DNA from 3 places in the Enterobacter sp. C3_dUdeg genome. Region 1 is predicted to be linked to each of the others. Evidence: riboswitches for the same ligand, from Rfam matches in the RefSeq annotation. Region 1 holds a riboswitch; each other region holds the start of a gene.
What was found. A riboswitch is a leader RNA that binds a small molecule or an ion and turns the genes downstream of it on or off. The one in region 1 is predicted to bind thiamine pyrophosphate.

Region 1 (3,275 bases):
ATCTCCCGCATCCACTCGCCCACGGCCTGGACGCTGGATATTGAGCTGTCGCAGCAGGATAAGTGGCTTCCCTGGCTGCTGGGCTACGTGCCGTCGATGATTTTGCCCGGCGAGTGGGAATCAATGAACAATTTTGCCAGCCTGCCGATTGGCACCGGGCCCTACTCCGTGTCCCGCAATAACAGCAATCAGCTGAAAATCCGCGCGTTCGACGACTACTTTGGCTATCGGGCGCTGATCGACGAAGTGAACGTCTGGGTATTACCGGATCTCAATGAAGACCTGAGCTGCGGGCTGACGCTGGAAGGCCCCACCACGGGAGAAAAAGCCGTGGAGAGTCGCCTCGAGGAAGGGTGTTACTATCTCCTGTTTGACCGCCGCACCCACCGTGGGGCAAACCAGGCCGTCCGCAAGTGGGTTAGCCACGTTTTGTCCCCTTCCAATCTGATTTACCATGCGGAAGAGCAGTACCAGACATACTGGTTCCCGGCGTACGGCCTGCTTCCGCGCTGGCACCACGCCCGCCCGGTGCACTGCGACAAACCCGCAGGGCTGGAGTCCATCACCCTGACCTACTACCGCGAACACGTGGAGCATCGTTTTATCGCCAGAATCATGACCCGGCTGCTGGCAGCCGAGGGGGTCACGTTAGAGGTCAGGGAAGTGGACTATGACGAATGGCATCAGGGGGAGATCGCCAGTGATATCTGGCTCAACAGCGCCAACTTTACCCTGCCGCTCGATTTTTCCCTTTTCTCGCATCTGTATGAAGTCCCGCTGATCCAGCACTGCATCGACCGTGACTGGCAGCAGGATGCCGCCCTGTGGCGCGCGGGCGAAATGAATCTTGCAGCGTGGTGCCAGCAGCTGCTGGCCGAGCAGGCGATCGTACCGTTGATTCACCACTGGCTGATGATCCAGGGCCAGCGCAGCATGCGCGGCCTGCGGATGAACACCCTGGGCTGGTTTGATTTTAAATCCGCCTGGTTTGCGCCGCCGGAGCCATAACGCTTTCGTAATATTCACCAAATCATTACAATAGCGCCGTTCTCAACGGGGTGCTGCATCACAGATGTGCGCTGAGATAATACCCGTCGAACCTGATCCGGATAACGCCGGCGAAGGGATTTGAGGCTGTCTCTCAAAATCCTTTGCCACTCAACCTTGAGGTGCAAAGTGTTAAAAAAAGTTCTCCCCCTGCTGGCGCTGTTTGCGCTGCCTGCTTTTGCGAAGCCCGTCCTGACGGTCTACACCTATGACTCCTTCTCTGCCGACTGGGGCCCTGGCCCGGTGGTTAAAAAAGCCTTCGAAGCTGACTGTAACTGCGAGCTGAAGTTCGTGGCGCTGGAAGATGGCGTATCACTGCTCAACCGTCTGCGCATGGAAGGGAAAAACAGCAAGGCCGACGTGGTGCTCGGGCTGGATAACAACCTGCTGGAAGCCGCCTCGCAAACCAAACTGTTTGCCAAAAGCGGCGTAGCGGCAGAGGCCGTTAACGTGCCGGGCGGCTGGAAAAACGACACCTTTGTTCCGTTCGACTATGGCTACTTTGCTTTTGTTTACGACAAAAATAAGCTGAAAAACCCGCCGAAGAGCCTGAAAGAGCTGGTTGAGAGTGACCAGAAATGGCGCGTGATTTATGAAGATCCGCGCACCAGTACGCCAGGCCTGGGCCTGCTGCTGTGGATGCAAAAGGTTTACGGGGATAAAGCGCCGGAGGCGTGGCAGAAACTGGCCGCCAAAACCGTCACCGTCACCAAAGGCTGGAGCGAAGCCTATGGCCTGTTCCTGAAAGGTGAAAGCGATCTGGTGCTGAGCTACACCACCTCTCCGGCCTACCACATCATCGCCGAGAAGAAAGATAACTATGCTGCCGCTGATTTTGCTGAAGGGCACTATCTGCAGGTGGAAGTCGCCGCGCGTACCGCCGCCAGCAAGCAGCCGGAGCTGGCCGAGAAGTTCCTGAAATTTATGGTTTCACCGGCGTTCCAGAATGCGATTCCCGCAGGCAACTGGATGTATCCGGTCACGAACGTTGCGCTGCCCGCAGGTTTCGAGCAGCTGACCAAACCAAAAACCTCGCTGGAGTTTACGCCGCAGCAGGTCGCCGCGCAGCGTGCAGCATGGGTAAGTGAATGGCAACGCGCCGTCAGCCGTTGATTCCCGGCTGGTTACTTCCCGGGCTGCTCGCCGCCACAGTGATGGTGGCGGTCAGCCTGGGGGCTTTTCTTGCACTGTGGTTCAACGCGCCAGAGAGCGACCTGCTCGCCCTCTGGCACGACAGCTACCTCTGGCACGTTATCCGTTTCTCCTTCTGGCAGGCGTCGCTCTCAGCCCTGCTGTCGGTGCTCCCGGCTATTTTTCTGGCGCGCGCCCTGTATCGGCGCCGTTTTCCCGGCAGGCTGGCACTGCTGCGCCTGTGCGCCATGACGCTGATCCTGCCCGTGCTGGTGGCGGTATTTGGGATCCTCAGCGTTTACGGTCGTCAGGGCTGGCTGGCTTCGCTGTTCGGCCAGCTTGGTCTGGAATGGTCATTCTCTCCTTACGGACTGCAGGGCATTCTGCTCGCACACGTGTTTTTCAATATGCCGATGGCAACGCGCCTCTTTTTGCAGGCGCTGGAGAACATTCCCGGCGAGCAGCGCCAGATTGCCGCCCAGCTCGGCATGCGCGGCGTGTCGTTCTTCCGCTTTGTCGAATGGCCATGGCTGCGCCGCCAGCTCCCGCCCGTCGCGGCGTTAATCTTTATGCTCTGCTTTGCCAGCTTTGCCACCGTGCTGTCGCTCGGCGGCGGGCCGCAGGCCACCACCATTGAGCTGGCGATTTACCAGGCGCTGAGTTACGACTACGATCCCGGTCGCGCCGCGCTGCTGGCGATGGTGCAGATGGCGTGCTGCCTTGTGCTGGTGCTGCTGAGCCAGCGGCTGAGTAAAGCCATTCCTGCTGGCAGTAATCAAATAACCGGCTGGCGCGATCCGCAGGACAGCCTGCACAGCCGCGTTACCGATTTTATCCTGATCGCGCTGGCGCTCCTGCTTCTGCTGCCGCCGCTAATGGCCGTTATCGTTGACGGACTGAACCTCAATCTCATCTCCGTCCTGCAACAGCCCGTCCTCTGGCAGGCGACATGGACCTCGCTGCGTATCGCGCTGGCGGCAGGGTTACTGTGCGTCGTGCTAACCATGATGCTGCTGTGGAGCAGCCGTGAACTCTATGCCCGGCAGGCCCAAAAGGCCGGGCAGACGCTGGAGCTGACAGGGATGCTGATTCTGGCG
Region 2 (3,275 bases), on a different contig from region 1:
TCCTCTTTGTTTGGCAGGCCGAGGTGCTCTTTCGGCGTTACGTAGCAGAGCATGGCGCAGCCGAACCAGCCGATCATCGCCGCGCCAATGCCCGACGTGAAGTGGTCATAGCCCGGCGCAATATCAGTGGTCAACGGCCCCAGGGTATAGAACGGTGCTTCGTGGCAGTGCTCCAGCTCCTCGGTCATGTTGCGGCGGATCATCTGCATCGGCACGTGGCCCGGGCCTTCAATCATCACCTGCACGTCATACTCCCAGGCGATTTTGGTCAGTTCGCCCAGCGTGTGCAGCTCGGCAAACTGCGCTTCGTCGTTCGCGTCGCGAATAGAGCCCGGACGCAGGCCGTCGCCCAGCGACAGAGAGACATCGTACGCGGCGCAGATTTCGCAAATTTCGCGGAAGTGTTCGTAGAGGAAGTTTTCCTGATGATGGGACAGGCACCACTTCGCCATGATGGAACCGCCGCGCGAGACGATGCCGGTCAGACGCTTCGCGGTCATCGGCACGTAGCGCAGCAGCACGCCCGCGTGAATGGTGAAGTAGTCCACGCCCTGCTCGGCCTGCTCCAGCAGCGTGTCGCGGAACGCTTCCCAAGTAAGGTCTTCGGCGATGCCGTTGACCTTTTCCAGCGCCTGATAAATCGGTACGGTGCCAATCGGTACCGGGCTGTTACGCAGGATCCATTCGCGGGTTTCGTGAATATAGCGGCCAGTGGAGAGATCCATTACCGTGTCCGCGCCCCAGCGCGTGGACCAGACCAGCTTCTCCACCTCTTCTTCGATGGAGGAGGTGACGGCCGAGTTACCGATGTTAGCGTTGACCTTCACCAGGAAGTTGCGGCCGATAATCATCGGCTCGGATTCCGGGTGGTTGATATTAGCAGGGATAATCGCGCGGCCTGCGGCCACTTCGTCACGCACAAATTCCGGCGTGATGTTCTCCGGTAGGCGAGCGCCAAAGCCTTCACCCGGATGCTGATAGCGCAGCACTTCGCTACGGATGCGCTCGCGACCCATGTTTTCGCGAATGGCGATGAACTCCATCTCCGGCGTGACGATGCCCCGGCGCGCGTAGTGCAGCTGGGTCACGCATTTGCCCGCTTTAGCGCGTTTTGGCGTCAGCAGGCCGGTAAAGCGCAGCTCGTCCAGGCCGTCGTCGGCCAGGCGCTCTTTGGTATACGCAGAACTCAGGACGCTCAGCTCTTCGCAGTCGTTACGCGCGTCAATCCACGGCTGGCGCAGCTTAGCCAGACCCTGCTGGACGTTGATGGCAACATCAGGATCGCCGTAAGGACCGGAGGTGTCATATACCGGCACGGCTTCGTTGTCTTCATACTGCGGGTTATCTTTGCTGCCGCCGATAAGCGTCGGGCTAAGCTGAATTTCGCGCATTGGGACGCGGATATCGGCCTGCGAGCCGGAAATGTAGATGCGTTTCGAGTTCGGGAAAGCGGTGCCTTCCAGCGTGTCGATGAAGTGTTGGGCCTGTGCGCGCTGTTCGCGGCGGGTCAGTTTTGCAGTAGACATAGCTCATTCCAAAAGTGAAGGACATGGCTTGTCAGACGACGGATGAAGCAAGAGAGGATCGCCCTCAGGCGATACAACAGCAGTGTGACTCTTGTTCCCTTCGCAGGTATTAGCCTGATCAGGTTCCGCGGATCCCGAATTAACGGTCTCAGCCCGCGCTTTCAGGCGCTGGGCACTCCGACAAGAAAAATCCCCCTCGTGAGAGGGGCGAATGGTTGTAAATTACTCGTTAACGGTGAAGAACTCAAGCAGGGCGCGCGACGTTCTCTTCGTTACTGATGTTCAAATCGTTGTCCAGCACGAGGGCGATCAGCTTATCTTCCAGCGTGAATCGCTCTTCCAGCGCTTCACCGAGGTCGGATAGCGCCTGCTGAAACTCAAGATAGTTATCGTGGTCGATAGCGTTCTCGAGCGCGGAATCATAGTAATCCATGATCTGCTGGGTGTTGGCTTCCAGAAGGGGATAGAGCTTGCTGGCCGCTAAATACGGCGTTGTCCCTTCCATTTCGCGGATAATGCGTTCATAAATATTGAAATGGCCGTCGGACAGATAGTCGACCAGGCCCTGACAAAAATCATCCAGCGCTTTTTCATTCAGTCGCATAAACGATTCTTTGCCAGGCTTAATACCGACCAGATTGTAATAAGCCACGAGTAGATGCTTGCGTACATGTAGCCAGCGATCCACCAGTTTGTTATTTCCTCTAACGCGCTCAGTCAGGCTTTGCAGCTGGTTTAACATGGTCGACTCCGCAAAATGTAGGATTGAATCTGCTTATCCAGAATGTAACCACAATGCTAACAACATGTCAGTGAAGCGAAGGTAGTGCAATAGATATGGATCGTATTATTGAAAAATCAGATCTTGGTTGGTGGATCGTCAGTCACGAACAAAAATTATGGCTTCCTGCCGGGGAAATCCCCTACGGTGCAGCTGAGGCGTTCGATCTCGTCGGCCAGCCTGCGCTGAAGATCGGCGAGTGGCAGGGTGAGCCGGTGTGGTTGATCCAACAGCCCCGCCGCCAGGATATGGGATCGGTGCGCCAGGTGCTGGATCTGGACGTGGGGCTGTTCCAGCTGGCGGGGCGCGGCGTGCAGCTTTCTGAGTTTTACCGCTCGCATAAATACTGCGGCTACTGCGGTCATACCATGCGTCCGAGCAAAACCGAGTGGGCGATGCTCTGCAGCCACTGCCGCGAACGCTACTATCCGCAGATTGCGCCGTGCATTATCGTCGCTATCCGCCGGGAGGATTCCATCCTGCTGGCGCAGCATACCCGCCATCGCAACGGCATTCACACCGTGCTGGCCGGCTTCGTCGAGGTGGGCGAAACGCTGGAGCAGGCGGTAGCGCGCGAGGTGATGGAGGAGAGCGGGATCAAAGTGAAGAACCTGCGCTACGTTACCTCCCAACCGTGGCCGTTCCCGCAGTCTCTGATGACGGCATTTATGGCCGAATACGACAGCGGCGAGATCGTTATCGACCAGAAAGAGCTGCTGGAAGCAAACTGGTATCGCTACGACGATCTACCGCTGTTGCCTCCGCCGGGCACCGTGGCACGTCGGCTGATAGAAGATACCGTGGCGATGTGTCGGGCCGAGTATGAGTAGTGTTACACTGAGGCCATGACGCTTAAGGAACTGCAAAAATGACCGAACTGAAGAACGATCGTTATCTGCGTGCGCTGCTGCGCCAGCCCGTTGATGTCACCCCGGTATGGATGATGCGCCAGGCGGGACGCTATCTCC
Region 3 (3,275 bases), on a different contig from region 1:
TATCGGCTTTTGCCAGCGCCGCCGAGAGCCAGGTTTTCGCTTCGCACACCGTATCGGCCCAGCCTTCATGGCGCGGGCGCAGCGCCGCCAGCGCGGCGGAGAGCGTGCAGCCCGTGCCGTGGGTGTTTTTGGTCTGCACGCGCGGCGCGGTAAAGCGTACTTCGCCGTCGCGGGTAAAGAGCCAGTCCGGGCTTTCAGCGTCATCCAGATGACCGCCCTTCATCAGCACCGCCCCGCAGCCCATCGCCAGCAGCGCGTTTCCCTGCGCTTTCATCTCGCGTTCAGTTTGCGCATGCGATGTGCCTAACAGCGCGGCGGCTTCCGGCAGATTGGGCGTAATGAGCGCCACCTGCGGTAACAGCTTATTGCGCAGCGTCTCCACGGCGGAGGCGGAGAGCAGCGGATCGCCGCTTTTTGCCAGCATGACGGTATCCAGCACCACGTTTTGCACCTGATAGCGCTTAAGCCGCTCGGCCACCGCTTCCACAATGTCCGTCTCGGCCAGCATGCCGATCTTGGTGGTATCGATGCGGACGTCGCTGAACACCGAATCCAGCTGTGCGGCAACAAAATCCGGCTCAATACGGTAGACCGACTGCACGCCGCGCGTGTTTTGCGCCACCAGCGCGGTAATGACCGAGCAGCCGTACGCGCCAAGGGCCGAGAAGGTTTTGAGATCGGCCTGGATACCCGCGCCGCCGCTGGGATCGGTGCCGGCAATGGTCAGGGCGTTAATCCGCTTCATGCCTGCTCCTCCAGCGTATAGAGCGCATCCAGAAACGCGCTGGCAAAACTGCCAGGCCCACGTGACTGCGCAACGGCCACCGTTCCGGCCCGCTTCATCCATCCGCAGGCGGCAGCGACGTTATCCATCCGGTCGCCCGGCAGCGAGCAGCTCGCCGCCACAACGGCAGAAAGCGCGCATCCCGTTCCCACTACGCGCGTCATCAACGGATCGCCGCCCGTTACCGTGCGGGTGCGTTGCCCGTCAGTGATGTAATCCACCTCACCGGTGACGACCACAACGGCATTGGTCTGGCGCGCCAGCGCCTGCGCAGCAGGCACCGCGCTGGCTGCGGTATCGGTTGTATCGACGCCGCGCCCGCCCGCGCTCATTCCGGCAAGGGCCAGAATCTCGGAGGCATTGCCGCGAATGGCGGCCGGTTTCAGGGCAAGGATTTGATGGCAAAAACGGGTGCGGAACGTCAGGGCGCCCGCAGCAACCGGGTCCAGCGTCCAGGGCTTGCCTGCCGCCACCGCACTTTCTATTGCCCGACGCATCGACTGGGCGCGCGGCGAGGTCAGCGTGCCAACGTTAATCAGCAGCGCATCGGCGATGCCGGCAAACTGTTCAGCCTCTTCGGCCTCAATCACCATCGCGGGTGATGCGCCAAGCGCCAGCAAAACGTTGGCCGTGAAGGTCTGTACGACATCGTTGGTCATACAGTGGGTCAGTGGAGAACGGGTTCGGAAGTGGTGTAAAACGTGTAAATCGAGCAGGTCAGGCTGCATGGGTTCGCTCCTGCCTTGCGTGAAGAAGCGATGACCGGGAAGGCATCTGACTTCCCTACGCTGGCATTATCCAGATCAGGTAATACGGGTATTTCTCAGCCTTCACAAGGAAGGGCACCCCGAGTCAAAATACTTTTAAAACAGCGAGTTATGAAACTCATTAACGTTATGTAGTGTAACCGCGGCCCCAGGCCAGGCGCAAGAAGTTTCGATTTATCACGCCGTTGTCACCGCGGAAATCTCCAGGCGCTCTTTCCCGTCATTTGCCTATATTTATTACGCTTTAGTTAATTCTGGTTCAGTAATTGTTAATACGTTATTGAAAAACTTTATTACGTACTTTTGCTGAGACTATTATTTTTATTTTTTATTACACGCTCATTCCGCTTTTATAAGATAGATAAACTTCTTTCGCATGAAAGAATAAGAAAGTATTAATTTATTTAACTCTATTAAACATTTGTACTTTGATCAATAGCTTAACGCTTCCCTTGATTTATCGCATAATCCATAAGTTAATGTATACATTAAATAAACCTCCTCGATACCGCACCCTGCCCTTTCATTTATTCATATCATTTATGATTTAGATCAAAATCATCGATTTGGGTTTAATCGATAGTTTATTCACGCCACTAAAAAAGGTCCGAGCATTGAATATCCTGTATTGAGATATGGAAATACAGATATCCACATACCACTAAAGCCAAAACTGTTCTGCTTAATTTTGTTTTTTAATACGTTAATGATGTGAGTCCTTCGAATGAAACTTTTCAATAAATCTGTTATTTCTGTTTTTATATTTGGGGTGGTCGCCGGTAGCGCCATGAATATTACCAACGCTGCTGCTGCCGTTTGGGATGACGCATCAATCACAGATATTGTGAATGACCATCAAGACCAAATTACGCAAAACAGGGCCGATAGTATTGCTCGCGATCTCTCAACTGAAAATCGCTTAACGCAGGTGGATAGCGACCTTCAATCCACTAAATTAGGTGTTTTGGTTATTGAGCAAGCCACAAATGACGCTTACCAAAAAGCCTTGCTTGCTGGCGCGCTTGCAGATACCGCCAATCAAAAAAGCGATGCGGCTTTACAGGGCGTTATGACGAACGGCACAGAAATTATCAATATGGGAAACGTTAACAAAGTGCAAGATAACCGTCTTGATAGCCTGGAAAATGCCCCTAAACCCACTAACGGCGTAGATGGCAAAGATGGCGTGACGACCACCGTGACGCACATGCAGGTAGACGCAGCAACACAAACTAAAGTGGCTAATAATACCCAGGCAGTTACCGCCACCGCACAGGATCTGCTGGCAACGAAACAGACGTTACAGGCAATGAATAACAATACCAACCAGCAATTTAAATCACTGCACGATGAAGTAGATAATAATAAGAAGCAAGCTAATGCCGGTATTTCAGGTGCCATGGCGATGGCTGGATTACCGCAGGTACAAACGAATCAGCATGTTATGTTCTCTGCTGGCGGAGCCACATTCAATAGTGAAAGCGCCCTAGCCGTTGGGGCATCCGTTAACTTTAGTTCACATGTGATCGCGAAAGTGAGCTTCTCTGATGATACCGCCAATAATATGGGAGCGTCAGTTGGCGTCGGAATGGGCTTTTAACGAAATAGAACTTAAGCATTATTAACCGGCGCCATTACGTTAATAACCTGCTTGCCTCCGGCAAGAATAGCGATGACAGAAAAAACATGCTCAGACATATCATTATTTCAGCGACCCTGTATCT

Region 2: it holds a riboswitch for thiamine pyrophosphate, as region 1 does, so the genes downstream of both, thiC (phosphomethylpyrimidine synthase ThiC) here and thiB (thiamine ABC transporter substrate binding subunit) in region 1, are expected to answer to the same signal.
Region 3: it holds a riboswitch for thiamine pyrophosphate, as region 1 does, so the genes downstream of both, thiM (hydroxyethylthiazole kinase) here and thiB (thiamine ABC transporter substrate binding subunit) in region 1, are expected to answer to the same signal.

Annotation. Positions count from the first base shown of each region.
Region 1 is NZ_BAAKFX010000003.1:141,022-144,296, forward strand. Features, by position in the region: gene sgrR (HTH-type transcriptional regulator SgrR) at 1-1,008, shown strand, start outside; TPP riboswitch at 1,045-1,145, shown strand; gene thiB (thiamine ABC transporter substrate binding subunit) at 1,177-2,160, shown strand; gene thiP (thiamine/thiamine pyrophosphate ABC transporter permease ThiP) at 2,136-3,275, shown strand, end outside.
Region 2 is NZ_BAAKFX010000008.1:6,786-10,060, reverse strand. Features, by position in the region: gene thiC (phosphomethylpyrimidine synthase ThiC) at 1-1,526, opposite strand, end outside; TPP riboswitch at 1,605-1,716, opposite strand; gene AC27FC_RS16710 (Rsd/AlgQ family anti-sigma factor) at 1,771-2,268, opposite strand; gene nudC (NAD(+) diphosphatase) at 2,364-3,137, shown strand; gene hemE (uroporphyrinogen decarboxylase) at 3,176-3,275, shown strand, end outside.
Region 3 is NZ_BAAKFX010000001.1:224,471-227,745, reverse strand. Features, by position in the region: gene thiD (bifunctional hydroxymethylpyrimidine kinase/phosphomethylpyrimidine kinase) at 1-745, opposite strand, end outside; gene thiM (hydroxyethylthiazole kinase) at 742-1,512, opposite strand; TPP riboswitch at 1,548-1,644, opposite strand; gene AC27FC_RS01005 (YadA C-terminal domain-containing protein) at 2,276-3,151, shown strand.